4 regions of the Rhizobium sp. LjRoot30 genome follow, and region 1 is predicted to be linked to each of the others. Evidence: predicted binding sites of a transcription regulator. Region 1 holds the regulator's gene; each other region holds the start of a gene.
What was found. Region 1 encodes LexA, which represses DNA repair genes until DNA is damaged. Its sites were predicted from a motif close to TGTTCNNNNTGTGTTCNG; they were not measured.
Positions count from the first base shown of each region.

Region 2: a site for LexA is predicted at 5,145-5,162, ahead of ACSQ3I_RS27800 (ImuA family protein). Genes of this name have one in related genera too.
Region 3: a site for LexA is predicted at 4,977-4,994, ahead of ACSQ3I_RS00805 (YifB family Mg chelatase-like AAA ATPase). Genes of this name have one in related genera too.
Region 4: a site for LexA is predicted at 2,476-2,493, ahead of dinB (DNA polymerase IV). Genes of this name have one in related genera too.

Region 1 covers NZ_CAXUSG020000005.1:276,872-284,227, forward strand. Annotated here, with positions in the region: gene lpxB (lipid-A-disaccharide synthase) at 1-1,050, shown strand, start outside; gene gltA (citrate synthase) at 1,148-2,437, opposite strand; gene ACSQ3I_RS13200 (ComEC/Rec2 family competence protein) at 2,868-5,177, shown strand; gene lexA (transcriptional repressor LexA) at 5,171-5,899, opposite strand; gene ACSQ3I_RS13210 (DUF389 domain-containing protein) at 6,007-7,146, opposite strand; gene ACSQ3I_RS13215 (formylglycine-generating enzyme family protein) at 7,157-7,356, opposite strand, start outside.
Region 2 covers NZ_CAXUSG020000034.1:690-8,045, reverse strand. Annotated here, with positions in the region: gene ACSQ3I_RS27810 (error-prone DNA polymerase) at 1-2,917, opposite strand, end outside; gene ACSQ3I_RS27805 (Y-family DNA polymerase) at 2,914-4,428, opposite strand; gene ACSQ3I_RS27800 (ImuA family protein) at 4,349-5,098, opposite strand; gene ACSQ3I_RS27795 (helix-turn-helix domain-containing protein) at 5,757-6,626, shown strand; gene ACSQ3I_RS27790 (DUF3833 family protein) at 6,733-7,218, opposite strand.
Region 3 covers NZ_CAXUSG020000001.1:154,497-161,852, forward strand. Annotated here, with positions in the region: gene ACSQ3I_RS00775 (extracellular solute-binding protein) at 1-225, shown strand, start outside; gene ACSQ3I_RS00780 (ABC transporter permease subunit) at 297-1,178, shown strand; gene ugpE (sn-glycerol-3-phosphate ABC transporter permease UgpE) at 1,191-2,033, shown strand; gene ACSQ3I_RS00790 (sn-glycerol-3-phosphate import ATP-binding protein UgpC) at 2,046-3,167, shown strand; gene ACSQ3I_RS00795 (cupin domain-containing protein) at 3,250-3,747, shown strand; gene gshB (glutathione synthase) at 3,946-4,893, shown strand; gene ACSQ3I_RS00805 (YifB family Mg chelatase-like AAA ATPase) at 5,072-6,604, shown strand; gene cysK (cysteine synthase A) at 6,686-7,356, opposite strand, start outside.
Region 4 covers NZ_CAXUSG020000002.1:665,541-672,896, reverse strand. Annotated here, with positions in the region: gene ACSQ3I_RS07095 (ABC transporter ATP-binding protein) at 1-346, shown strand, start outside; gene ACSQ3I_RS07090 (sterol carrier protein domain-containing protein) at 396-554, opposite strand; gene ACSQ3I_RS07085 (exonuclease domain-containing protein) at 577-1,326, opposite strand; gene dinB (DNA polymerase IV) at 1,357-2,454, opposite strand; gene ACSQ3I_RS07075 (2Fe-2S iron-sulfur cluster-binding protein) at 2,729-3,049, shown strand; gene ACSQ3I_RS07070 (cytochrome P450) at 3,079-4,365, shown strand; gene ACSQ3I_RS07065 (GlxA family transcriptional regulator) at 4,386-5,396, opposite strand; gene ACSQ3I_RS07060 (aminotransferase class III-fold pyridoxal phosphate-dependent enzyme) at 5,497-6,732, opposite strand; gene ACSQ3I_RS07055 (class II aldolase/adducin family protein) at 6,746-7,356, opposite strand, start outside.

The DNA of each region.
Region 1 (7,356 bases):
GGCGATGCGATGGAAGCCCAAGGCCTGGAGTCGCTTTTCGATTTTTCCGAATTGTCGATCATGGGCCTGACCCAGGTCCTGGTGCGTCTGCCAAACCTCGTGCGCCGCATCGGGGAAACCGCCGAGGCCATCATCGAAGCCAAACCCGATGTGCTCATCATCATCGACAGTCCCGACTTCACCCATCGGGTTGCCCGGAAGGTGAGGCGCGCCTTGCCCGATCTGCCCGTCGTCAACTACGTCTGTCCGAGTGTCTGGGCGTGGAAGGAATATCGGGCAACGAAGATGCTGGCCTATGTCGATCACGTGCTGGCGCTGCTGCCGTTCGAACCGGATGTGATGAAACGGCTGGGTGGGCCGGCGACAAGTTTTGTCGGGCATCGTCTGACTGCCGATCCGGACCTGCTGCGCGTCCGGCAGGCAAGGGCCGTGCGGGCCGTTCCATCCGCTGGTGAAGGTCGGACCGTCCTGCTTCTGCCGGGATCGCGCAGCGGTGAAATACGCAGCCTGCTGCCGGTGTTCAAGCAGACCGTCGAGCTTTTGGCGGAGCGCAACAACGACCTGCATTTCCTGCTGCCCACCGTGCCACGCCAGGAGCTACTGGTTCGCGAGTTGACGGTGGAGTGGCCGGTGCAGCCGGAAATTCTCGTGGGGGCGGCGGACAAGTGGCGCGCCTTCAGCGTTGCCGATGCGGCGCTTGCGGCTTCCGGTACGGTGATACTCGAACTCGGCCTTGCCGGCGTTCCCGTCGTTTCCGTCTACAAGCTGGATTGGTTGATGCGCTTGATGACGCGTCGGATCAAGACCTGGAGTGCGGCGCTGCCCAATCTTGTCGCCGATTATCCGGTCGTGCCGGAATATGTCGATCACACCATCCGTCATGGCCGGCTGGCTCGCTGGATCGAGCGGCTCTCGACACCGACCCCCGAGCGGCAGGCCATGAGCCAGGGTTTCGAACGCGTCTGGAACAGGTTGCACACGCAGCGCTCCCCCGGCGAAGAAAGCGCCCGCATCGTCCTGCGGCTGCTCGAGGAGAAAGGGCGCGCCTGACCGCTTCCTGCCAGCGCCGGAAACGCTACGTCCAATGAAAAACCCCCGGACTTGCGTTCGGGGGGTTTGTCTGTCTGGGCGCGGTTTTACGCCGCAATCAGCGCTTGGAAACCGGGATGTAGTCGCGCTTCGGCTCGCCGATGTAGAGCTGGCGCGGACGGCCGATGCGCTGCTGCGGATCTTCGATCATTTCGTTCCACTGGGCAATCCAGCCGACGGTGCGCGCCAGCGCGAACAGCACGGTGAACATGGTGGTGGGGAAGCCCAGCGCCTTCAGCGTGATGCCGGAGTAGAAGTCGATGTTCGGGTAAAGCTTCTTCTCGACGAAGTAGCTGTCCGTCAGCGCGATCCGTTCCAGTTCCATCGCCACTTCGAGCAGCGGATCGTCCTTGATGCCGAGTTCGCCCAGCACTTCATGCGTCGTCTTCTGCATGATCTTGGCACGCGGGTCGTAGTTCTTGTAGACGCGGTGACCAAAGCCCATCAGGCGGAACGGGTCGTTCTTGTCCTTGGCGCGGGCGATGTATTCCGGAATACGGTCGACGGTGCCGATTTCGGTCAGCATGTTCAGCGCCGCTTCGTTGGCGCCGCCATGCGCCGGGCCCCAGAGGCAGGCGATACCGGCAGCGATGCAGGCGAAGGGATTGGCGCCGGAGGAGCCGGCAAGGCGAACGGTCGAGGTCGAGGCGTTCTGCTCGTGGTCGGCATGCAGGATGAAGATGCGGTCCATGGCGCGTGCCAGAACCGGGTTCACCACATAGTCTTCACACGGCACGGCAAAGCACATGCGCAGGAAGTTCGACGCGTAGTCGAGGTCGTTCTTCGGGTAAACGAAGGGCTGACCGATATGGTACTTGTAGGCCATCGCGGCGAGCGTCGGCATCTTGGCGATCATGCGCAGCGAAGCAACCATGCGCTGGTGCGGATCGGTGATGTCGGTGGAGTCGTGATAGAAGGCGGAGAGAGCGCCGACGCAGCCGCACATCACGGCCATCGGGTGCGCGTCGCGGCGGAAACCGGTGAAGAAGCGCGACATCTGCTCGTGCACCATGGTGTGGTGCGTGACGCGATGATCGAAGTCCTTCTTCTGGGCTGCGGTCGGCAAATCACCGTAAAGCAGCAGATAGCAGGCTTCCAGGAAGTCGCCATGTTCTGCAAGCTGTTCGATGGGGTAGCCGCGGTGCAGCAGGATGCCTTCGTCGCCGTCGATGTAGGTGATCTTCGATTCACAGGACGCGGTCGAGGTGAAGCCTGGGTCGTAGGTGAACGAGCCGGTGTTCTTGTAAAGCGCACCGATGTCGAGAACGCTTGGCCCGATGGTTCCGGTCTTGACCGGTAGTTCCACCGATTTTTCCCCGAGCGTCAATGCAGCGTTTTTATCCGTCATGCTGGTCCTCCGAACTGGCGGTGTGGCGCCTCAAAAGCGTCACATGTTTTAACGTCCATCACTGTAGCTATATGATACGGAAGTTAATGCCAAGCTATCCGATAGGCAATTTGTGCGCCGCATGATCAACTTTTGGGCGTTGCAGCATCGACTTTTTTTCAGCCCGCCGAAGGCGCTGGCGCGGTCTGCTCGCAACGCGATAAATTAATACGTTAAGCTTATTATCTGGGTTGCAAAAACCTATCTTCGGTTGCATGATGCCCGCCACCGAAACACCAGTTCTGGCAGTTCAATGCCACGCGCCGAATATGAAGACGGTGATTCTCTAAGGCAGGAGCGGCTTCGTGGGCCGGTGGTGGAATCCGCTGATTTTCCGGCGGTTTTCCGGGAAAATCGGAAGGAACGTCTACCGTCAAAGCCGCGCCGGACCTTGCCTGCCTCTTTTTTCGTCATGTCGCGCTGGCGCAGCCGATGCTACGCCATGCTGGAGGAGGAAGAGCGGCATGGCCGGGCATTCCTCCTTGCTGCCGTCTGCCTGGGAGTGGGGGCCGTCATCTGGTTCGTGCTGCCCGTCGATCCACCGGTTCAGGCGATCGGCACCGGTTTTGCCATTTTTGCCGGCTTGGCCTGGCGTTGGCGTTTTTCCCAAGGCATGGCGCATTACGGCACAGCCGCGATCGCCTTGCTGCTTGCCGGCATGCTGCTGGCGCAATGGGAGACGTGGCGGCGTGCGACGATCGTGCTCGATAGTCCGGTGACGACCATGATCAGCGGCGTCGTCGAGCGGCGCGAGGCGAGCGGCGAGGGGCACTGGCGCTACATCGTGCGGCTGACGGCAACAGTGGAGCCGACGCTCAAGCGCCCGCCGGATCGGGTGTCGCTGCTTGCCCGCAGCGGGCATGAGCCGATCGCAATCGGCGCCGGCATCCGCGGCCGGGCGCGCATCTCGCCGCCATCGGGACCGGCACTTCCCGGTCTCAACGATTTTGCCTTTGCCGCCTATTACGACGGCATCGGCGCCGTCGGCTATTTTTATGGCGCGCCTGAGGCCGAAGCGGTTGCCGAAGGCGGCAATGGCAGCGTCCTGCAACGCCTGGAACTGACGCTTTACGCTGCCAGAAGCGCAATCGGCGACCGGATCCGCAGCGTCGTTCCCGGAGACGCAGGCGCTTTCGCTGCCGCCATCGTCACCGACGAGCGACGGGCAATATCGAAGGAAACGACCGAGGCGCTGCGGCTGTCGGGTCTGGCGCATATCATTGCCATTTCGGGGCTGAACATGGCGCTTGCTGCCGGTATCTTTTTTGTCGGTGTTCGGGCCGGGCTCAGCGTTTTCACCGGGTTCGCCCAGGCGTATCCGGTGAAGAAGATTGCCGCATTCGGTGCGTTGGTAACGGCGTTCGCCTATTACCTCATTTCCGGTTTTGCCGTTTCGGCCGAGCGGGCCTTCCTGATGATGGCGATCATGCTGATTGCGGTGTTCTTCGATCGCCCTTCGATCAGCCTGCGCAATGTCGCGCTGTCGGCCATCGTCATTATCGCCATGTCGCCCTCGGAAGTGATGGGCGCAAGTTTCCAGATGTCTTTTGCAGCAACGCTGGCTCTGGTGGCGGGGTATGCTTTGTGGAAGGAGCGGCCGGCGACCGAACATGCCTCCGCAATCCCCGGCCTACGAGCGGCGGTATGGGTGTTTCGCTTTTTCGGCGGAGTTTTCTTTACCTCGCTGATCGGTGGCCTGGCGACGGCGATCTTTTCCATCGAGCATTTTCACAAGCTCGCAACCTATGGGCTGGTCGCCAATCTTGCGGCCATGCCGATCATTTCCTTCGTTGTCATGCCGGCCGGCCTGATCGGCATGTTGCTGATGCCCTTCGGCCTCGATGCCTTTCCCCTGCAGATCATGGGAGCAGGGCTGGAATTGGTGATCGCAATAGCCCGGATGGTTTCGGGCTGGGGTGGCGAAGTGGCGTTCGGCCGCCTGCATCCCGTATTCTTTCCCTTGTCGGTCGCCGGCTTTCTGGTCATGACGTTGCTGCAGACGCGGCTTCGCCATCTCGGCGGCCTCCTGATCCTGGCGGGCGCGCTTGCAGCTTTCATGGCCGATGGCCGCGGTACGGCCGATCTCATCGTCGCAGAGGATGGACGCCTTGCCTCCGCCCGTCTTGACGGGACGTGGAGCGTCAATCGCGATCGCCCACCCGATTTTATCTTTGCGCAATGGCAACGCGCTCTCGCGATCGGCGAGCCAAGGGATCCGCAGCAGCTCGAAAACACCGCAAAACCGATGGAGAAGGATGGAAAGAGAAAACGCCTGACAGCCGAGGAAGTGAAGCAGGCACGAACCGCCATGCACAAGGCGCTGGCGGAAAGCGAGGAGGGACGTTTTGCCTGTGCAGCAAAACTGTGGTGTGTCCTGCGTCTCGGCGAACGCAGGATTGCCCTGGTCGATGATCCTGCATATGCCGGCGCCGCATGTGATGCGGCAACGCTTGTCATCGTCTCGGCACGGCTCCGTTTCGAAGCCTGCCGCTCCGGGGCATTGCTGATCACGTCGACCACGTTGAGACGCACCGGCGCACTGGAAATCAGCCTGCCTGAGAACCCCGCCGAGCAACCCCGCCTGGCCCCGGCCTTTGAGAACGCCGAACGCCCCTGGATGCGTCACCGCAGTTACGATTGGCGCAGCGGTGAATTCAATGCGGCTTTGCCTGCCTCGATTGCCGCATTGATCGTTCAGTGATAGCGGCGGATGAGACCGACCAGCTTTCCCTGTACCTTGACGCGATCGGACGAGAAGATACGGGTTTCATAAGCCGGGTTGGCCGCTTCGAGCGCAATGGAGGCGCCCTTGCGGCGAAAACGCTTTAGCGTCGCCTCTTCGTCATCCACCAGGGCCACGACGATATCGCCGGGCGTCGCGCTGTTGACGTTGCGGATGATGACGGTGTCGCCGTCGAGAATGCCGGCCTCGATCATCGAGTCGCCCTTGACCTCAAGGGCATAATGCTGGCCGGAACTGATCATTTCCGCCGGAACGACGATTTCGTGCGTGTTGTTCTGGATCGCGGAAATCGGCACGCCGGCGGCGATGCGTCCCATCACCGGCACGGAAACGGAATGAGGATTGCTGTCTGCCGCCGATTTGACAGGCTTGGAGGGGACTGCGGCGACAGGCTGCGGCTTGCCGAGACTGCCTTCGATGACGCTTGGCGAAAAGCCGCGCCGCGGCTGCGGGGCAGGGGAATAGGCCTCCGGCAATTTGATGACCTCAAGCGCCCGCGCCCGGTTGGGCAGGCGGCGGATGAAGCCGCGCTCTTCCAGGGCGGTGATCAGGCGGTGGATGCCTGATTTCGATGCCAGTTCAAGGGCATCCTTCATCTCGTCGAAAGAGGGCGGCACACCCGATTCCTTCATGCGCTCATGGATGAAAAGCAGAAGTTCCTGTTGCTTGCGTGTCAGCATCGTTTCCATCCCCAGAATCGCGAAACAAATCCAGAACAGACACTATCTGTTCGGCATGTGTTCTGCAAGTCCCCAATTTTGATGGATAATAAGGGAGGCGGAGCCTGTCAGTCCCCCTCGGGCAGGGTAGATGGTGCCGGCTCGATCGTCTCGTTATCAAGGTTCACCAGCCACGCCAGACGTGTCTGGTAGCGGACGATCACCTTGTATTCGGGGCCGAGTACGTCGCGCGCGGCATCTCGAAACGGCACCTCTTTCAGCGCCGGCGGAAGCAGGTCCGAAATGGAGGCGACCTTGTATTGTGCGTCGGAAGGAAGATCGACCACGACCCAGACTTCCGCGACCTTTTTATGCGCGTCTATGTCGATGCGCAGAATTTCGATGGGGGTGGGTGTCGCCCACTCGACGATCCTGCGCGAAAGCTTCGCCTGGACGCCGGCTTCCATGAAGCGGAAATAGGTCGCAGTGAAGAGTTGCGAGAAGACGATGGCGAGGAAGGCTGCGATCGTGACAAAACCCAGCGTAAATTTGATGCGTCGCGTGCCTGCCCTGAACAGCAGATCACGCGGACCGAGGACCAGATAGACGATACAGGCGGACAGAATGATCGCACCGAAATTCGTGGCGAAAAGCAGCAGCGCCTCGTAGCAGCGCGAGAGCTGGCCGAAATAGAGCAATATGCCTGCCGCGGCCAAGGGCGGAACAAGCGAGACTCCGATAGCCGCACCCGGTATAAGGCTCGCCTCGGATTTGCGGATCTGGACGTAAGCGCCGGCGATACCCGCGGCAAGCGCGATGACGAGATCCTCGGCCCCGGGGTCTGTTCGGCTGATGACCTCGCTGGGAATTACTATTCCCCTCGGCACATCGGTCAGCCAGACGAGCAGCCAGGCAAGGAGCACGCTCAAGCCTGCTGCCAGCCAGACGGTCAAAAGCAGTTTGCTGGCGCGTCCGACCCATCCCATCACGATCGAGGATGCTATTCCGAGGATCGGGGTCATCAGCGGGGCCACCAGCATGGCTGCGATGATCACGGCGCCGGAATTGCGCAGGAGCCCCATCGTCGCGATGACGACCGCAAGTGTCAGGAGGATGGAGAAACGCCGCCAATAGGCAGGCGTGTCACTTCCCTCAAAGCGAAGGATATCTCTGACGCTTCCGTACATTTGGTTGGCCATGGCAGATCGTTCTCGGGATGGTTTGTAAGGGTCACAGACATTCGGTTTCGACAGGCTCGTATCGAGCAAACGGCCGTTTCTACATCCGCTTCACGCAACGGAAACCGACATGACTTGTCGATGTATCCTCCGTTTCAGCATGGCGTGCGGCCGGCCGGTAGCGCTGGCAATAGTTCGGGGCGCACAGATGTGATCCCCCCTTCAGTACGCGTTGCGGAATACGAATGGCCGGTTGCTGGGGATCGAAACTGGTTTCGACGCCTGCTCCCCGTGGATTGA
Region 2 (7,356 bases), on a different contig from region 1:
CATCCTCCATCGTGATGAACATGACGCCTTTGGCTGAACCTGGTCGTTGCCGAACCAGGACGAGACCTGCGGCCATGACCCAGCGCCCGTCTCTTTCTGAAATAGCATCTGCACATGTGACGATCCGTCTTTGATTCAGCTCACTTCGCAGGAAACTCACCGGATGCTCGCGGAGGGTCAGACCAACATGCCCGTAGTCTTCGACGACATTGTGCCCAGCGGTCATTTGCCGAAGCTGAACTTCCGGCTCCTGTTGCTCGACAATTGTTTTCGCCTCCCGTTCGGCTGCAGCGGCGAAGAGCGGTAAAGGTTCATCACGCAAGGCTTTTATCGCCCAGAGGGCATCTCGACGCTGCAGACCAATGGATGGCAAGAACGCGTCGGCTTCCGCCAATTCAACCAGCGATGCGGCCGGTACTCCAGACCGTCGCCACATGTCGTCGACGTCTGAAAAACGCTGATCCGCTCTCGCCGCTGTTATCCTGGCGACATCGGCTGTGGCCAAACCCCGAACCAAACGCATGCCAAGGCGAACTGCATATCGGTCTGTGCCTTCGACAGCTTCCAGCGTGCAATCCCAACGCGACCGGTTCACGCACACAGGAAGAACATCAACGCCGTGATCACGGGCGTCGCGTACGATTTGGGCAGGAGCATAAAACCCCATTGGCTGCGAATTCAAAAGCGCTGCACAAAAGACGTCAGGATGATGACACTTCATCCAGCTCGATGCGTAGGCAATAAGCGCGAAAGAGGCTGCATGGCTTTCAGGAAACCCGTAGCTGCCGAAACCTTCAAGCTGAGAAAATGTCCGCTCGGCGAAATCAACGGCATAACCGTTGCGAACCATGCCTGAAACAAGCTTGTCCTTGAAACGGGATACTCCGCCCGTGAACTTGAAGGTCGCCATGGATTTGCGCAGCTGGTCTGCCTCGCCACCGGTGAAGCCCGCGCATACCATAGCGACCTTCATTGCACTCTCCTGGAAAAGAGGCACGCCTAGCGTCTTGTGTAGTACCGCCTCCAACTCGGGAGTAGGATACTCGACTTTCTCTTTGCCTTCGCGGCGGCGAAGATAGGGATGAACCATGTCGCCTTGGATCGGCCCCGGTCGCACAATGGCAACCTGGATAACCAAGTCATAGAATGTGCGCGGCTTCATGCGCGGCAGCATCGACATCTGCGCGCGGCTCTCGATCTGGAAGGTGCCGAGTGTGTCGGCACGTCTGATCATCGCATAAGTGGAAGGGTCCTCTCCGGGTATCGTCGCGAGATCGAGCGGCAACTCCTTATGTTGCTTTAGAAGATCGAAGCTTTTGGCCATACAGGTGAGCATTCCAAGCGCAAGAACGTCGACCTTCATAAATTTCAGCGCCTCGACATCATCCTTGTCCCATTCGATGATCTGCCGATCATCCATCGCGGCTGGCTCAATAGGTACGAGATCGTCGAGCCTATCATGCGTCAAAACAAAGCCGCCTGGATGCTGACCAAGGTGCCTAGGCGCTCCCATCAGTTGCTGAGCCAACTGAAGCGTGAGCGCTAGTCGGCGGTCGTCCGGGTTGAGATTCAACTCACGAACCTGCCGCTCACCCACCGTCTCAGACCATGACCATACTCCTTTCGATAGAGCGGAAATCAGGTCTTCCGGCAGGCCAAGTGCCTTACCAACATCCCTTATCGCACCCTTGGCGCGATATCGAGTTACAGTTGCGCATAGAGCCGCCTTGTGGATGCCGTAGGTTTTGTAAATCCATTGGATGACCTCTTCGCGCCGAGAGTGTTCAAAATCGACATCGATATCGGGCGGCTCATCTCGCTCTTGGCTGATAAACCGTTCAAAGAGGAGATCGTTGGTTGAGGGATCGATACTGGTGATGCCGAGAATATAACACACGGCGCTGTTGGCCGCCGAGCCCCGTCCTTGACATAAAATTCCCCGCGAACGCGCATAGCGAACAATGGAGAACACCGTGAGGAAATATGGCGCGTATCGCATGCTCGCAATAAGAGCCAACTCACGGCGGATGGTTTGTTCCACGTGTTCTGGGAGGCCTTCGGGATATCGGGTTCCCACTCCTTCCCAGGTGTAATGTTCGAGTGACTGCTGTGCGGTCATTCCTTCAATCAGGGCTTCTTCCGGATACTGGTAGCTCAATTCTTCCAAAGAGAAGGTGCAGCGCTCTACAATTTCCATTGTTCGTGCAAGCGCCTCAGGATAGCGCGGAAATAGTCGCGCCATTTCCTCTGGCGGCTTCAAGTATCTATCTGCATGCCGCTCGCGTTCGAAACCGACGTTATCGATGGTGGTTCTGCTGCGAATGCACGTAACAACGTCCTGCAACTGCCGACGTGATGGTTCGTGAAACAGAACGTCATTCGTGACGACCGTTTTTACAGAATGTCGAGCGGCAAGATTGGAAATCTCATGTAGTCGTATTTGGTCGTTGGGGCGACGACGCAGACAGAGCGAAACATAAGCGCGGTTGCCGAACACCACCGCCATTTTTCGAAGCTGAATAGCCAACGTCTCATCGGGTAGGTCCGGTATGAGGATGGCGATCAAGCCCTCAGCGTAAAGTGCGACATCGTCGAGGGTGAGAATGCACCGTCCCTTACCTCCACGTGACTTGCCAAGAGTCAGCAACCTTGTGAGCATGGAATAGGCTATCTTGTCGGTTGGATATACCAAGATCGACATGCCGTCCTGCAGATCAAGACGACACCCAACCACCACTCGCAACCCAGTCGACCGTGATGCCTCAAGAGCGCGAACGACGCCCGCGAGGGAATTGCGGTCAACAATGCCAATCGCCTTGATACCGAGCGCTTTGGCGGTTGCAAACAGCTCGTCAGCAGATGACGCTCCTCGAAGAAATGAGAAATGCGTGGTCACTTGGAGTTCCGCGTATCTCATGTGAAAGTCCCGTGCAGAAACCAGCGATGTGTTCCTGTCTCCAGATTGACACCATCACCTGAGCGGTAAATCCAATAGCGTTCACCGGCTTCATCGACGACCGTAAAATAGTCGCGCACGGCTGCCCATTCCGAGGTTCGCTGCCACCATTCCCCGAAAATGCGCTCTGGTCCGTCAGCCTGCTTTACTTTCCGGCGCTTTCCCCTCCAAGTGAAAGAAACAGGAGGGTGATCCGGCATCAAAGCGATGACATCTATGCCCTCGGGTTGAGCCAGCAACCTTATAGGGCGCGGCCAGATCAGCGGCCATGTCAATCCGGTTTCTTCAGCAAGAGGCAATATTCTGCGCACTGATCGCTCCGGGACATCGCTCGCAACCGGTGTCATGCGATAGAGATGGTAAACCCCGCGATTGCCAAGAATATCGACGAAGGGTCCGACATCCGGCATCTGTTGATCGACTAGATCAGATATGATCTGTTTTTCGTCGAGCGGTTCCACCAGAGTTGCAGCGAGACTGAGTTTCTCTATGCCGAATCCTGGATCGATTTTTTCGATCCGGTCTTTGAATAGCTTGGTCAACCACGCGACATCACGAACGGGTTTCGCGGTCCCAGCTCGAAGGGCTTGAAACGTGTTGTCTACTCGGTGGACCAGGAGGTCGGCACGCCTTACCCCCATGCCTGTCCGCTGCAACTGCCGACACAGCTTTTGAACGAGTTGCGATATGTATTTTGCAATTGTCTCAGTTGCCCCAATCGGCTCCGCAAATGTTCGATGAATCTCTATAATGTTCTCAGGCCGAATTGGCTGAATCGGCTCAGCCACAACGCCTAGCATTTGATCTAGACGGCGACCCAGTTCAGGGCCAAAACGCAGCGTCAGAGGTGCGCGTGGTGTCTTGATCAGATCACCAACACTGCGAAAGCCAAGTGTGCGCAACCCTTGAATTGTTTCGGAATCAACTCTCAAAAGTGCGATTGGCAAACGCGCTATCGAAGCTTCGACGCCGCCGTTCAAAATTACTGTGGTGCGAGTGGTCAAACTTCGCGCAAGAGCATGAGAAGCCCCCCAAGTGCTGGAAACTGCTGCTTTGGCAGCTAATCCACGCGCATGAAACCGATTGACCAGCCCACTGAGCATCAGTTCCTCTCCCCCCTGAAGGTGATCCGCACCCTCCGTATCCATGACGATGCCGTCGGGGTTATCCATCGCCACCACGGGTGAGTATTGACTAAGCGCCCATAGGGTCAGGCGCTCCAGGGCAAGACCGTCTGCCACTGGGTCTGCGTCAATCATTGCAAGCCCTTGAACGAGCGCCTGTGCTTTCGAGGCGGGCATTCCAATCTTGAGGCCATGCTTTGCGGCAGGAGTGTCGATGGCAGACAGCCAGCGTTTCGATCCACTGCGTGAAATAACGCCAATAGGAGTGTCAGCGGGTATTGAGGGATCGGCGCGCCTGATCCGGTCCGTCGTGAGCGTCGGAAAATAAACAGATACGACCCTCGGCATCACAGGCACCTACAATGAAATCCGCACTTTCTCCGGCCTTGACCCTTATCAATTCCGCCAACCACCGCGCTCTCCCTACACCTGGCACTTGCAAGGGCTCGGCTGGCAAAACGGAGATACGCCATCGCGTAGTCGCTGCCGTCGGGTGGCCAAAGTCGTTGGCTTCGGATTGGCGTCGCCACCGGCGGATGATGAGGCCCATAGTACCGGACCCCTCTGCCGCGAGCTGCAACCTTCTCGATGCTGTCATCGGCAATCGGACGACTTCTGCAACCACTGCTGCTATTCCGCCAAAGCGAAGCGCTTCTTCGGCGCTCTCAAGCACATATTCCTCGCGGATCGCTTCAACATAAATGACGCGATCTGGATGAAGCCCAACCTGTGCTAAAGCAGGTGCAAAGAGGTCGGGTCTAGCCAGACACCAGACGACTTTGCCTTTGGTGCGAGCCGCTATGCCAGCAACAAACAGAGCTGCGGCTGCGCCATCGACGGTTCCAGCGCCGCCCCCAGCAAACTCATGGATTGCTCCATGAGCCAAACCACCACCTGGCAACCGGTTATCGATCAATTTCGCTCCGAACGGAAGCACGATCCGCGACTTTCCGTTCGCGCCTTCAAGGTGTTGGATACGCTCACGCAGTTCTGAGATGACTGTTTTGGCAAGCGTCATGTTGATCAGGACCGAATTCGGTTTGTTATGTGATGAAAAGAAGATATGTTCCCTTTTTGTTCCCAATCCATACGCGAGTCAATGGAGGTTTGGTTAAGGGCTGCGGATCGGACTTGTCACTCCACAAGGAGGTGGGTTGAGAAATTCGTGCAGATTCAAGGGTCTAATCGATCTTCATCCACAGCCAACAAAATGTCATCGATGAGAAAAATCCCAACGGCCTTCTAACACTGAGAGATTTCCGCGCGGCGGTCATCACAATTGAGTGCGTCCCCTGCAAGAAAAGCAACGAGTTTGATCGCAAAGCTCTTGTGCGACAGTTTGGAGCAGCGGCCACGTTTATGCAGCTTCGTCGACGCTTGGCAGTTGGTTGCGACCAAATGCTGTCTGAAGGCGGAAAGGACAAATGCAAAGCCACCTTCCCCTGCCTTGCTAATTTAGGACTGTCGCACACAAAGGAAATCGATCCATGACTGACAGAATCGTTTCTTTCGAAGAAAAGCGAGTTCGCTAGCGAATTGGCAGTGGAAGCCCCCGGTGTGCCTTGAGCCTTAGACTATCAGCCAATTGTCAGTGTGGCTATGTTCTCCGAAAACGGCAGACTTGCGCAACTCGACATTCGGACCTCATGCGACACCCTATAACCAGCAATCAAGAGATGGATTTTTTCCGGGCCAGGCAGGCGGACATTGTCATAGCGCCGGTCTTCGGGAAATCCGAGGTGACAATGGCTAGGCTCTCTTGCATTCGTTCTGGACATGGGATCATCGATCCACCCGTTCATGAGGACGCGTTCTTTTTGGCATTCAACCTTCGAGATTATGAGGGCGACCTTTGGGTCGACGGCAAGAAGGTAGACAGCAAAATTTCTAGAAGCGGCAACTTCACGATATACGACTACCGGAGGATGTGGCTCGCAGACATGAAGTCATCATTTGACGGACTGGGCTTCCATATTCCTCGCTCAGCGCTGACTGCCTTCGAAGAAGACCTGGGCGGTAGACGGATCGACACGCTTCATGCAGTCCCAGGACGGGATGTCGAGGACGATATCGTACGGGGCTTGATACGCGTCTGTCTTCCAGCGGTCCATAATCCAGCTAGCGCAAGTCGCCTTTTCCAGGATCACGTTGCCGCAGTCCTTACCTTTCATCTCTGCACGACCTATGGAAGCCAGAGCACTCAACCGCCAGTTTACGGTCACCTTGCTGCATGGCAGAAGAGACGCGCGCTCGAACTACTTGAGGCAAACCTGGCGACAGACGTGTCTCTCTCTTCCGTCGCTGAAGCCTGTGGTCTATCTCAGGGACATTTTACGCGAGCGTTCAGACTGTCTGTCGGCCACCCACCCTATAAGTGGGTGATCCTCAGGAGGGTGGAGAAGGCTAAGGAGCTTCTGCGAACAACAAAGCTCACCATTGCTGAAGTGGCGTTTTTATGCGGCTTCTGTGACCAGGCACATCTCACCCGGATATTTAGAGCGAAAATAGGAACCACTCCCGGTCAGTGGCGGCGGGCATTAAGCTAGGACCGGCAGGGTAGCGCGGGCGATGTAGTCAACAACTTAGTCAACTGCGAGGTCCGGCGCACTCGACGCCGTTGAAAAAGCGGTCGCATTTGCGATCTTATAGAATTCACACCGCCTGTTCTCGCTCATAAAAGGCGTTCAAGGTTGCAACCTGTATGCCGAACTTGGTCAAGGATGCATTTGCAGTCATGCGATTCTTGTCATGCAGAAAAAACCAGTCATCGAATCCAAACCGCGCTTTCGAGCCGTCCGAGGCCGGAACTTCGCGATGATAGGTCCAATGAAAAGCGTTTCCTGTTTGCTCGCCTTTGGCAGTGCCTTCGATAAGCGTCTCCCGCCCGTCGTATTCACTTGGGCTCCGTTTGATGATGGTCCACGTCAGATGGTCCTGATGACCATCATCAAAGAAGTACGTCTCCTTCAAAGATAAGGTGTTGGCAGAAGCCTCCCATCTACCCTCTGCTTCGATTGAAAAGCGGTTCTGAAGGTTTCCCATGCGGGTCAACACAATGCCCCAACCTCGAAGGCGGCCTGAGAAAAAGTCTTCCAGGATGAACTCTGGCGGCTTGCTAGCAAAGTCTTCGATTTTCATCGGTATCTCCCTATTCCGTGAGAGAACCGTCCGCGCGGCCGACAGTTCCATCAGTTCAAATTGGCAGAAATTTCTGGTGAAACCGGCAGCGCTCCATCCCAGGAGATTGGAGCAGTGCTACTGCCCCCGCCAAGACGG
Region 3 (7,356 bases), on a different contig from region 1:
TACAACGAGAAGCCGGCTGCCGAAGTCGGCATCAAGCAGCTGATGCTGCCGTCGGGCGAATGGTCGAAGGGTTACCGCCTCGGCTTCTACCCGCAGATCCGCGAAATCATGGAACGCGAATACGGCCGCATCTTCGCCGGTGAAACCACCGTCAAGGAAGCCTTCGAGACGATCGAGAAGGAAGGCAACGAACTTCTCGCCCGCTTCGCCAAGACGGCCGGCTGAATTCCAAACCTCTGAAAATCAAGGGTTCCGGAGGCGTCTCGCTTCCGGAACCGTTTTTTGAAGGCTCAACCATGAAGCGCGTGCAATTTTCGTCGCCCTATCTGCCCTACGTCTTCCTGGCGCCGCAGCTCGCCGTCATTTTCATCTTTTTCTACTGGCCGTCGGTGCAGGCGATCCAGTCGTCCTTCTATCTGGAAGATCCCTTCGGTTTTGGCTCGACCTTCGTCGGTCTCAGCAATTATGCCGATGCCTTCGCCAGCGCCGAATACGGCAAGATCGCCCGCTTCACCGTGGTGTTCACCGGCCTCGTCACCTTCTTTTCGCTGTCGCTTGGCCTGTTGCTTGCCGTCAAGGCCGATGCGGTCATTCGCGGCAATGCCACCTACAAGACGCTTTTGATCTCCGTCTATGCCATCGCCCCGCCGGTCGCCGGCTTGATCGGCATGATGTTCTTCGACCAGCATATCGGCCCCTTCGTCAAGATCGCCGCTTTCTTCGGCTGGGACATGAAGGTCGGGCTCAACTATTTCGACACCGCCTTCGCCATGGTGGTCGTCGCGGTCTGGAAACAGATCCCCTACAATTTCATCTTCTTCCTGTCGGGGTTGCAGAGCGTGCCCGTCTCCGTGCGCGAGGCCGCCGCCATCGATTGCCGCTCTAGCTTCCGACGCTTCTGGACGGTGGTGCTGCCGCTCTTGGCGCCGACCGCCTTCTTCCTGCTGGTGATCAACATCACCTATTCGCTGTTCGACACCTTCGGCATCATCGACGTCATGGTGAAGGACAAGGCCGCCAACAACCCGATCACGCTGGTCTACAAGGTTTATATGGACGGCTTCCGCGGCAACGACATCGGCGGGTCGTCGGCCCAGTCGGTCATCCTCATGGTCGTCGTCTTCGTGCTCACCATCCTGCAGTTTCGCTTCATCGAGCGGCGCGTGCATTACACCTGAGGGAGCGCGGCCATGCACAAGACACGGTTCTTCGACCATCTGATCCTGATCTGCGGCGTTCTCTTCCTGATGACGCCGGTCATCGTCGCCTTCATGACATCGACGCATACCGCGGCGGAAATCCACAGCGAGGGCTTGATGCTGTCGCCGGGCGGTCATTTTGCCGAGACCTACACCACGGTGCTGACCCGTCAGGGCGGCTTCACCGGCCAGGTCACCGGTGCGCGCATGGTGATGAATTCCTTCATCCTCGGCATCGGGTTTGCGCTCGGAAAGATCATCCTGTCGATGCTCGCTGCCTATGCCATCGTCTATTTCCGCTTCCGCATGGCCAACCTCGCCTTCTGGATCATCTTCACGACGCTGCTCCTGCCGCTCGAAGTGCGCATCATGCCGTCCTACCAGGTGATGACCCAGCTCGGCCTGATCAACACCTATACCGGCCTGATCGTGCCGCTTCTGGCGTCGGCCACCGGCACCTTCTATTTCCGGCAGTTCTTCAAGTCGGTGCCGGACGAACTCTTGGAGGCGGCGCGCATCGACGGCGCCGGCCCGTTCAAGTTTTTCATCGACGTGCTGATCCCGCTGTCGCGCACCATGATGGCGGCGATCTTCATCATCATGTTCGTCTACGGCTGGAACCAGTACCTCTGGCCGATGCTGATGACGACGGACGAGAGCTTCTTCACCCTGATGCGCGGCATCAAATCCATCCTGCAGGTCTGGATCGGCTCGCAGATCCCTGACTACAACGAGGCCTTCGCGCTCGCCGTGCTCGCCATGCTGCCGCCGGTGATGATCGTGGTGATCTTCCAGCGCTGGTTCATCAAGGGCCTCACCGAAAGCGACAAGTAAAGGAACGCGCCGATGGCGACGATCGACATCAACCAGGTCTCGAAGATCTATACCGGCGGCGTGACCGCCGTCCGCTCGGTGGACATCAACATTGCCGACGGCGAATTCATCGTGCTCGTCGGCCCGTCCGGTTGCGGCAAATCCACGCTGCTGCGCATGGTTGCCGGGCTGGAGACGATTTCGGAAGGCGCGGTGCGCATCGGCAATCGTGTCGTCAACGACGTCGATCCTGCCGACCGCGACATCGCCATGGTGTTCCAGAACTATGCGCTCTATCCGCATATGACGGTCTACGAAAACCTCGCCTACGGCCTGAAGAACCGCGGCACGCCGAAGGCGGAGATCGCCGAACGCGTCGCGGAGGCGGCCCGCATGCTGCAGCTCGAACCCTATCTGGAGCGCCGCCCGCGCGCACTGTCCGGCGGCCAGCGCCAGCGTGTCGCCATGGGCCGCGCCATCGTCCGCAAGCCGGCCGCCTTCCTCTTCGACGAACCGCTGTCGAACCTCGACGCCAAGCTGCGTGTTTCGATGCGCGGCGAGATCAAGCGGCTGCAGCGCCGCCTCGGCACCACCTCGATCTACGTCACCCACGACCAGCTGGAGGCGATGACGCTGGCCGACCGCCTCGTGGTGCTGAACGGCGGCCAGATCGAGCAGATCGGCGCGCCGCTGGAGGTCTATCATACCCCGGCCTCGACCTTCGTCGCCAGCTTCATCGGCTCGCCGGCCATGAACCTGGTGAAGGGCGACCTTCATGGTGACCGGCTGGCGATCGGCCCGGCGGTGTTCGAGCTGAACGGCTTCGCCCCCGCCTCCGGACCGCTGACGGTCGGCCTGCGTGCCGAAGATCTGCGGATCGCCCGAGAGGGGGAGGCATCGTTTGCCCTTCGGGTCGATTACGTCGAGGAACTGGGGTCGCAACGGCTCGTGCATGGCACGTTGGGTGACCAGCCGCTGACCGTTGCCCTGCCGCCGGAAACCGAGCTGGCTGATGTGATGAACCTTGCGATCGCCCCCGAACGACTGCACTTCTTCTCCAATGAGACCGGAAAACGGATCGGCAGCCGCACGTCTGACGCTGTGATTCAGGCAGGTAGCACGCCTGTAGTTGCACTTTCGGCGATTGATCGTTAAAAAACGACAGATCGTTTGAACCGACTTCTTACGCCTTGCCGCTAGACTGGCGGCAACGGGTCGTTTGATGCAGGGGTGAATCATGGTTTTGAAGTTGATGCTGGCGAGTGCCGCGGCAATGGCGGTGCGGACGCTGCCGCTGTCGGCAGGCACTGTGCAGCCGCTCGTCTCCGCCCCGGTCGAGGGGATGGAAATGAAGCCGTCCCCGATCGAACCCTCCTGGATCATCGAAGGTGAGCCGCAGGCGCGCATTGCCGAGCATTCCTGGAGCGCCGATGAGGCAGCGATGACGGCGATCTGGGATTGCACCGCCGGGCATTTCCGCTGGTATTTTCACTGGGACGAAACGGTGGTCATCCTCGAAGGCGAGGTCCACGTGACAACCGAGGACGGTTCGGAGCGTGTCCTTCGGACCGGCGACATCGGCTATTTCAGCGGTCGGACCTGGGCGACCTGGCGGGTCGACGACTACGTCAAGAAGATTGCCTTCGTCCGCAAACCGTTTCCGGTGCCGGTCGCGATGGCATATCGCCTCGCCAATTTCCTGCGTTCCAAGCCGCCGAGGGGTTTCGCCGGCTAAAGGAATTCCAGCAAAAGTGCGCAGCGGTTCTGCGGCCGGAATTGCGCAAAAACAAAAGGTTGGAGATTTTTCGCGGTTCGGAGAAAAGCGGAAATATTCTAACCAGCCTGCGGGAAGATTGTACGTGCTGCATGCGTCGCCCGTTGCGTTCATGCCCTGCCTATCCTAGATAAAGCCGGCATCGAACGGGAGCAGCCCATGGCGACGATCAAGAATGTAGCGGTCCAGATGGACCATGTATCCGGCATCAGCATTGCCGGCGATTCCACCTTTGCCATGAGCCTCGAGGCGCAGGCGCGCGGCTACAAGCTGTTCCATTATACCCCCGATCGCCTCAGCCTGCGCGACGGCAAGGTTTATGCCAGCGTCGAGCCGATGGTGCTGCGCGACGTCAAGGGCGACCATTTCGAACTCGGCCCGGCCGAACGCGTCGATCTTGCGACCATGGACGTGGTGCTGCTGCGCCAGGACCCGCCCTTCGACATGGCCTATATCACCTCCACACATCTCCTGGAGCGCATCCATCCCAAGACGCTGGTGGTCAACGATCCGGCCTGGGTGCGCAATTCGCCGGAAAAGATCTTCGTCACCGAATTTGCCGACCTGATGCCGCAGACGCTGATCACCCGTGATGTCGGCGAGATCGCCCGCTTCCGCGCCGAGATGGGCGACATCATCATCAAGCCGCTCTACGGCAACGGCGGCGCCGGCGTCTTCCATTCCTCGCGCGACGACCGCAATTTTTCCTCGCTGCTGGAAATGTTCGGCCAGATGTTCCGCGAACCCTTCATCGCCCAGCAGTACCTGCCGGCGGTGCGCAAGGGCGACAAGCGCATCATCCTGGTGGATGGCAAGCCCGTCGGCGCCATCAACCGTGTTCCTGCCGAGCATGACAGCCGGTCCAACATGCATGTCGGTGGCCGGGCCGAGGCGACGGAACTGACGGCGCGCGAACTGGAGATCTGCGAGCGCATCGGCCCGGCGTTGAAAGCCCGCGGTTTCCTGCTGGTCGGCATCGATGTCATCGGCGACTACATGACCGAAATCAACGTCACCTCGCCCACCGGCATCCGTGAGGTCAAGAAGTTCGGTGGCGCCGATATCGCCAGCCTGCTCTGGGATGCCATCGAGAGCAAACGGGCGTAGTCGCGGCCGTTTCAGCTCCTTTGTTCCGCTCATACAACCTCGCGCAACTCCAATGCGCGAGGTGCGGGAAATTGTTCTTCTGATGTTCTTGTTTTATTCCATTTTCCATGCCAGATTGTATCGACAGGCCCGCTAAAGCTGTAAAACCGGGTCTTTTAGTTGCAAAAGGGGCGGAGACATGGTGGCACGCGTCAGTACGGTTGCATTCCACGGTATCGAAGGCGTGCCCGTCGATGTGCAGGTCATGCTGGCGCCCGGCAAGATCGGCATGCAGATCGTCGGCCTGCCGGACAAGGCGGTGGCGGAAAGCCGCGAGCGGGTCCAGGCGGCGCTGCACGCCTCCGGCCTTGCCTTGCCGCCCAAGCGGGTTACCGTCAACCTGGCGCCTGCCGACCTTCCCAAGGAGGGGTCGCATTTCGACCTGCCGATCGCACTCGGGCTGATGGCGGCGCTGGGCGCTATTCCCGGCGATGCGCTGCAGGGTTACGTCGTCATCGGCGAACTCAATCTCGACGGCACGCTGGCGCCCGTTGCCGGTGCCTTGCCGGCTGCCATCGCAGCGAACGCGGTCGGCAAGGGCTTGATCTGCCCCAGCGAAAGCGGGGCTGAGGCGGCCTGGGCCGGCGAGGGCGTCGAGCTTCTGGCGCCACGCAGCCTGATCGCGCTTGCCAACCATTTTCGCGGTACGCAGGTGCTGTCGCGGCCGGAACCGGCGGTTCGCGCCAATGCCACCAACCTGCCCGATCTTGCCGATATCAAGGGCCAGGAAAGCGCCAAACGGGCGCTGGAGGTGGCGGCAGCCGGTGGGCATAACCTGTTGATGGTCGGGCCGCCCGGCTCCGGCAAGTCGATGCTGGCGGCACGCCTGCCGTCGATCCTGCCGCCGCTGTCAGCGCCGGAACTTCTCGAAGTGTCGATGATCCATTCGATCGCCGGCCAGTTGCCGGGTGGAAAACTTTCCGACCGGCGGCCTTATCGCGCGCCGCACCATTCGGCCACCATGGCGGCACTGATCGGCGGCGGCTTACGCGCCAGGCCGGGCGAGGCCTCGCTTGCCCATCACGGCGTGCTGTTTCTCGACGAGTTTCCGGAGTTTTCACCGCAGGTGCTGGACGCGCTGCGCCAGCCGCTCGAAACCGCCGAATGTTTTATCGCCCGTGCCAACCACAGGGTTTCTTATCCGGCGGGTTTCCAGCTGGTGGCGGCAATGAACCCCTGCCGCTGCGGCATGGCCGGCGAACCCGGCCACACCTGCGCTCGCGGCCCGCGCTGCATGAGCGATTACCAGGCGCGGATTTCCGGGCCGCTGATGGATCGTATCGATATCCGCATCGATGTGCCGGCGGTGGCCGCGACCGACCTTCTCCGGCCGATGGCGGCGGAGAGGAGCAGCACGGTGGCCGCCCGCGTCGCCCGCGCCCGGGAGATGCAGCGGGAACGTTTCCTGGCGGCCGGCGTGGCTGCCATTTCCACCAATGCCCGCTGCTCCACAGCACTGATCGAGGTTCTGGCCGAGCCGGATGCGGCCGGGCTGCAGCTGCTGCGCGACGCGGCGGAGAAGCTGAAATTTTCTGCCCGTGGTTATCATCGGGTGCTGAAGGTGGCGCGCACGCTGGCCGATCTCGATGGCAAGGAGGTCATCGGCCGCATCCACCTGGCCGAAGCCATTTCTTACCGCATCGCCGGCGAACGGCTGTCGGCGGCAGCGTAAGCGTAAGCGTAAGCGTAAGCGGGGCATCATCTTGCCGGCGGAAGGGCGCGGAAGCGCCACACCGCCGGAAGATATTCTGGATCAGCCGACCAGGCCTTCGAACAGCGCGGTCGAAAGATAACGCTCGGCGAAGGAGGGGATGATGACGACGATGGTCTTGCCGGCATTTTCTTCGCGCTGGCCGATGACGGTCGCCGCTGCCAGCGCTGCGCCGGAAGAAATGCCGACCGGCACGCCTTCGAGCCGCGCGACGAGCCGGGCATTTTCGAAGGCTTCGTCGTTGCTCACCTTGACGATCTCGTCATAGATCGTCGTATCGAGGACTTTTGGGGCAAAACCGGCGCCGATGCCCTGGATCTTGTGTGGACCGGGATTGCCGCCGGAGAGAACCGGGCTGTCGGCCGGCTCGACGGCAACGACCTGTACAGAAGGCTTCTTTGTCTTCAGCACCTGCCCGGCGCCGGTGATCGTGCCGCCCGTGCCGATGCCAGAGACGAGGAAGTCGACCGAACCCTGGGTGTCGTTCCAGATTTCCTCTGCCGTGGTCTTGCGGTGGATTTCCGGGTTGGCCGGGTTTTCGAATTGTTGCGGGATGAGTGCGTCCGGATCGGCGGCGGCCAGTTCCTCCGCCTTGGCGATCGCCCCCTTCATGCCCTTCGGTCCCTCGGTCAGCACCAGTTCGGCGCCGAGCAGGGCGAGCATCTTGCGGCGCTCGACCGACATGGTTTCCGGCATGGTGAGGATCAGCCGGT
Region 4 (7,356 bases), on a different contig from region 1:
CTCCGGTGGCCAGCGCCAGCGCATCTGCATTGCCCGCGCCCTGGCGCTCGAGCCGAAACTGATCGTCGCCGACGAGAGCGTCGCCGCACTCGATGTGTCCGTCCGCGCCCGCGTGCTCGACCTGATGCTGGAACTGCAGGAGACGATGGGGCTCGCCTATCTCTTCATCTCGCATGACATGGCTGTCATCGAACGCATGTCGCACAAGGTGGCGGTGATGCGTGGCGGCAAGATCGTCGAGAGCGGCACACGCCGCGAGATATTCGAAAACCCGCGCGAGGATTACACCAAGGCGCTGATGGCAGCCGTGCCGATTCCGGATCCGACCGTTTATCGCAAGGGCTGACAACCAAACTGGCCCTGAACCTTTTCTCATCTCGTTGCCCCCATCGCCATCAAAACGACAGGCTTGAATATGGACGGCGGCTGGTGGCGATTATCCGGTCCAGTTCTTCTGCGCCATCCGCATCGGTCGTTTGAATGCGACCTGACGCGGCAAGAGTTGACGGCTGGTCCGCGCCGAAGATCAGCTTGGCCAGTTCCTGTGCTTGGATGTCGTGGGGTAAGGATCGTCGATCAGATCAGGGTTCGTTGCACAGGCTCGACAAGCGCGGGCGGCTCAAGTTCACCCCGTCTTGCGAGCTCTGTCTGGGCACTGAAGCGGACATCGGCATCTCGCTCGTTGAGAAACCCGGTGAGCGTTTCCGTGCTGATACGCTCCCAACTCTTGCCGCGCTCCGGCCCGGCCGGCACGCGGGGCAGAAGGCCAGGCTCGGCGCTCCAGGCCAGAAGCTGTTCGAGCGATGCTGCGTTCAACAGGTCTCGCAGATGATGAGCCGTGACATAGGCGTCCGGCATCGCCCGATGCGCCGGCAGTCCGATCTCATGGACCAAGCCTTGCGGCATGCGCTGGTAGCGCAGCATCTGATTGGAAAATCGTGGCAATTCGGGCCAGATCCGCAGCGCGCATTTCCAGGTACAGATCCAGCGCAGCCCACCCGTCAGCCGCGGCGTGCAATATCGCTGTTCGAAAGCGGCACGATGCGCGGCCAGAGCATCGATCTTGCCGGATGGACGCAACACAGCTGGTGCGACCTCTTTCCAATAGGGGGCGTTTGCGACCTGTTCATCGAGAATATGATGGACGGCCATCGTCTCCGGCGAGATCGGCCGCCCCGGATTGACCATCAGGGCGCCGCGCTCGTCATTGACGGTCCAGCGGCCGTCCGCGTCGACAACCACATCCTGCCAGCCGATCTCGCAGACGTCATTCGCTCCGTTGCCGGCTGTCTCCAGATCAATGACGCGAACGCGGGATGTCGACACGGCTTTCTCTTCTCTTGAACAGGCTGTCGATCATAAATCGAAACCGAGCTGCGGTTGTTCCTCATCGCCGGTCACCCTGTCGTTCGTGAGCGACGACAGGGTGACGCCGAGGAGACGAACGGGAAGCTTGAAAGGATAAACCGTCGAGAGCAGGGTTTCGGCGGCTTCCACGATATCTGGCACAGCGGAGATCGGCTGGCTGCTGGTCCGGCTTCGGGTCGCCTGCGTGAAATCAGAATACTTGATCTTCACGGTCACCGTCCTGCCGCTGATACCTTGCGCCGTGCAATACCGCCAGACTTTGTCGGCGAGAGGTTTTAACTCCGCTTTCGCCAGGTCGAAACTGTCGATGTCTTGCACGAACGTATCTTCGGCGCCGACGGATTTGCGGATCCGATCGGGCCTTACCTGGCGTTCATCGATGCCCCGCGCGATGCCGTAGAAATAGGGGCCGGATTTTCCAAAATGTTCGGCCAGGAATTGCAGCGACTTCGCTTTGAGGTCTGCGCCAGTCTCGATCCCATGACGCTTCATGTAGTCGGCCGTGGCCGGGCCGACACCATGGAATTTCTTGACGGGCAATGTTTCCACGAATGCCGGTCCGTTTTTCGGCGTGATCACGGCCTGCCCATTGGGTTTGTTCAGGTCGCTCGCCATCTTGGCGAGAAACTTGTTATAGGAAATTCCCGCCGAGGCGTTCAGCCCGGTGACCTGCTTGATCTTCGCCCGGATTTCCAGGGCGATCTCGGTTGCAATCTCCATGCCTTTCAGATTTTCGGTGACATCGAGATAGGCCTCGTCCAGCGACAGCGGCTCGATGAGTGGCGTATACTCCGCGAAAATCTCCCGGATCTGCTGTGACACGGCCTTGTAGACATCGAAGCGCGGTGGAACGAAGATCAGCTCCGGGCATTTTCGCGCGGCGGTCACCGAGGGCATGGCGGAGTGGACGCCGAACTTTCGGGCTTCGTAACTAGCCGCTGCCACAACGCCGCGGGCCGCGGACCCACCAACCGCGAGCGGCTTGCCGCGGAGTTCCGGGTTGTCGCGCTGCTCGACCGACGCATAGAAGGCATCCATGTCCACGTGGATGATCTTCCGGACAGGCATCTGGATGATGGTGTTCATAGCGCGTGGCGATGGCTCTTCTGAAACAAAAGAAGAACATACATGGTTTCGCGGCGCAGTCCAATCTCGTTTCGACCCTGAAATCCGTCATTCTCGAAGAGTTCGGATCACGCTTTGACGCTTCTTGCACTGAGCTTAGCGGATTATGCGAGTTTGGCTGTGGCGGCGGAGGTTATGGTCGTCGGGTCGGATCATTTCCCCGCCGACATCGAACAGGATCGGCTTTTCCCCTCAATAAGTTGATGCCGATGGCAGATGCCAGGAAGGTGCGCCGATGACGAATACATTCAGGCTCCACGTCACCGGACGTAACGGCCGCACCAGGGAGAGCGATGGTCAGATCGGGGCTTCGCTGTTGGCGATACTCCGCGAAGCGGGCGTCGATGAAATATCGGCGATCTGCGGTGGGAACTGCGCCTGTGCGACCTGTCACGTCTACATAGAGCCGGCCAGCCTGCTGCCCAAGCCCCGGATCGAGGAAACCGAGATGCTCGATACCTTGCTCCATCAGAGCCCAATTTCACGCCTTGCTTGCCAGGTGGTTCCCACCGCGGGCATCGGCACCCTCAAGGTCAAAGTGGCTCCGGAAGAATAGTCCGGTTCATCCAGCAAAGGGGCAAAGTAATGCCGACACAACTCGATATCCGGTCACTTCCCACCACCTCCGACTTTGGCTTTTCCGGCGGTAGAGACAATTTTCGTGCCTTTTGCCGGCGCGTTTTCCGCACGAAAGAGCCTCGTTTCCTTCGTACGCCGGAGGGCCAACTCGTTGTCTTTCGCCATGCGGACCTGATGCTGTTCGGCACCGCGCCCGAAATCGGCAATCTGCCGATCGGAAAAATGTATCCGAACCGCTTCAAGGAGGGCGCGGTCTCCGAACGGTCTCCCGGTTGGGAAATCGGCGAGGTGATCGGCGCCCAGGTCTTCACGTTCAACCCGCCCCTGCATGGCCCGGCTCGCCGAATGCTGTTGAACTGGCTCGGTCCCAAGCAGGTCAGCCAGATGGAAGAGTTGGCACGCACGGTCGCGCGCCAGGTCATCGGCCGAATTAAGGACGGCGAAACCGTCGACCTGGTCGAGACGGTTGCGGAGGCCGTGGTCGTCGGCTTCTGGAGCCGGTTGCTGCATCTGACCGACGAGGAGGCCGTGGTGATCGGCCGATGCGCTCAGGAGATGACGCGGCTCTTTCATGCCAATCGCAGCCAAGACGATCTGAGGGTTCTCGACCGGGCCTTCGCGGAATATGCCCGGCTGCTCGACCTGGCGGCGGCCCGCGGGCTGGAGAACGGCGATCCCGCCATGCTCGACATCGCCGCACGATTGAAGGAGTTCGACTTTCCCGACGATCCCCACGAGGTGGGGCTCGTTCCGAAGTCGGTCGGGGCGGTTCTCGCCGGCAATCTCGTCGATGGTTTTCACACGGCCGCGCTCGCGGCAGCCAACACGTTTCATGCCCTGCTCGAGAACCCGGAGGCTCTGGCGACCGTACGCGCGGCACCGCAGACCCTGCCACGCGCCATCGCAGAAGCGCTTCGGCTCGAACCCCCTGTGCTGACCCTCAGCCGCTACGTCCTGCGGGATTTTCACGTCGATGGCTTGATCCTGCCTGCCGGGACCAAAATCACCATGATGTGGGCGGCAGGCAACCATGATCCGTCGGTTTTTCCGGACCCCGAACGTTTCGACATGAGCCGACCTCAGGCAGGCTTGACCACGTTTGGTTTGGGGACCCACATCTGTCCCGGCCGCTACGCGGGCGTGATGTTGACGAGGGTGATGCTCGAGGAGTTTGCCGCACTTGGCAAAGAGCTTCGAATTGCCGAGGCGCCGGGAGAATGGATCCCCGATCACTTCATGAACCAGCTCAGGGTGTTTCCCGTTCGCATCGGCAGCGCGGAGACCAACGGGTGACCCTGCCTGTGCTGTGAGCCTCAGTAGAGCCGCCGCCCGTCCGGACGCGGGCCATTCTCGCGGAAGGCTCTCCTGTAGCTGGTCGGACTTGTCTTGTACCGGGCGCGAAAGGCCCTGAAGTAGGTTCCGGGCGAGGAGAAGCCGCACGCCAATCCCGTTTCGCCGACGCTCATCGGACTGTAGAGAAGAAGCTCCTTGGCCCGTTGCAGCCGGAACGTCAGGTAATAGCTCTTCGGGCTGGCCTTCAGGTATTTGCGGAAGAGATATTGCAGCTCGCGGGCAGAAATGCCGCAACGTCCCGCCAGTTCCTCGATCGACAACGGCTCTTCTATGGTCTCCTGCATCAGCCGTTGCGCGCGGGCAAGGAAGGGGTTCGCCTGCCACGTCGTGCTGTTGACGATCTCTCGCTGCAAACTGTGATCGGCCCTTGCGACGGGATAGACGATCTCATTGGCGACGAGTGTCTTCAAGGCGGCTCCGCAAAAACGTTCGAGCATAAACAGCGACAGGTCGAGGCTGGCCAGCTGCCCGGCGCATGTCGAGCGGTCGCGATCGACGACGAACAGCTGTTCGACGACATCCGTCTCCGGGTGTAGCTCCCTAAAGGACGCGATCGTGCTCCAGTGGCTGGTGGCGCGATAGCCCTTGAGGAGACCCGCTTCCGCAAGCAGCAGCGGCGCGGCATCCAGCGCGCAGATCTGTGCCCGCGACGCTGCCTGTCGCCGCAGCCAGCGGAAGAGCGCGCTTTTCCTGTCGCCGCCAAATTCGTAGGAGGAATGCAGCAGCACCAGATCATAGGCCTTGTCGTCATCCAGCGACGCGGTGGCGGGCAGGGTGATGTCCATCGGCGGGCGCTCGTCATCCCTGGCCGACAGGAAGTCTATCTGGAACAGTGGCGACTGGCTCAGCCTGTTCGCGGCGCGGAAAGGCTCGATGGAGAGCAATGCGGCATGCACCGCGGGCTCGACGGAAACGAGCGCGATCGAAAAGGTGCGATGGGGATCGGGGGGGGCTTTGTCACTTGCGTGCATGGGCATGGTCTTCGTTTCGGAACCCCCAGATTGCTGCGGCAAGACCGCGAGCGGCGAGCGTCATAGATGTTCCGCCCGCCATCTCGTCCGTCTTGTTGCACTATCGCAGCGTTCTCGTCGTATCCTTCATGGCGGCATCCGCCGCTTCGAGGGCGCGATCGATATCCGCAGGCTGATGGGCGGCGCAGAGGAACATGTTGTGCCGCGGATGCAGATAGATGCCGTGGCGCAGGGCGGCCGCGCAGAACGTGTTGGCGATCGTGAGATCCTGATCGCCGACGAAGCGGACCATCGGCATCTGTACGGGACCGGTCTGGCTCAGTGCGAATCCGTGGCGCGTGGCGATTTCCGCCAGGCCGTCGCGGAACCGCTGACCCATAGCTTCGGTATGGGCAAGCGCATCCGTTCCTTTGAGAATTTCGATGGTTTTCAACGCGGCGGCCATCGCAGCGGATCCGTACCAGAAGGAGCCGGTGACGAAGATCTTGGAAGCGCCTTCCAGCATGCTTCGGCTTCCCGCCACGGCGGCGAGCGGCCAGCCGTTGGCGATGGATTTCGAATAGGCGCCGAGATCCGGCTTGACGCCGTAGCGTGCCCAGCTACCACGTACGTCCAGACGGAAACCGGCGCGGACGTCGTCGAGGATCAGCGCTGCGCCTGTCCGGTCGCAGATGGCGCGAGCATGCTTGAGGAACGCTTCCTCGGGCATTTCCTGGTCGCGATTCACATCGTGACGAAAGGCGGTCATCATGATTGCCGCCATGTCGTCGCCGGCCTGGGCCACGGCTTCGTCGAGGCTGGCACTATCGTTGTAGTCGAAAAGCACGAGATGGGTGCGATCCTCTGCCGTCACGCCGACGAGCGACGGTGAGCACCACGGAACCGCGCCGTGATAGGCACCGCGCGCGACGAGAATCTTGCGTTTGCCGGTCGTGGCGCGTGCGACGGTGACGCAGGTGGTGGTCGCATCGGTGCCATTCTTCTGGAAAAGTGCCCAGTCGGCATAGTCGATCGTGTCGACCACCGTCTCCGCCAGCTCGACCATCAGCTCGGTCGGACCGTTGCCGATATCACCGACGCCGATCTGGTCGATGGCTGCCCTGTCCACATCCGCTTGCTTGTAGCCCAGGATGTTCGGCCCCCAGGCGCACATGAAGTCGATGTATTCGTTGCCGTCGACGTCCCAGACGCGGCATCCGTCGGATTTGGCGAAGAACTGCGGATAGCCCGGCCCGATCGCGCGCGTGGCCATGTGTCCCCATACGCCGTTCGGCACCACCTTGCTGGCCCGCGCCAGAAGCGCGTTGTCGCGGCTGTTGACGAGTTTCTGTTCCATCTGTCTCTCCCTTTCACGCATTCGGCGCGTCTTGCCGGCCATAGGTCTTGTAACGTTGCTTGACCTCGACCAGCTCTTTCTCGTTCAGCAGGACCGGCTCGGTGAAGGACCGGCAGAGCATGTATTGCCGCGCCAGCGTCTCGAGCTTCAGTGCACGGCCGTAGGCTTCCGCCAGTGTGGAACCGACGGTGATCATGCCGTGATTGGCGAGCAGGCAGGCGGTCCTGCCCTGCAGCGCCTCGACCGTGACATCGGCAAGCTCCGGCGATCCGAACGTGGCGTAACGCGAGCAGCGCACGTCATCGCCGCCGAAACCCGCGACCATGTAGTGGAAGGCCGGCAACCCGATGCGCGCGCAGGACAGGGCGACGCAATGGTCCGGATGAGCATGGACCACCGCGTGGACTTCCGGCCGTGCCTTGTAGACGGCCGCATGCAGCGCCCACTCGCTCGAAGGCTTGATGTTGCCCGCCCAGTGGCCGTCGAGGTCCATCGCGACGATGGTTTCGGGCAGGAGCTGCCGGGGCGGGATGCCGCTGGGGGTGATCAGCATGCCGTCTTCGGCGCGGATGCTGATATTGCCTGTGGTGCCGACGTTGATACGCTGGATTTCGGCGTCGATCG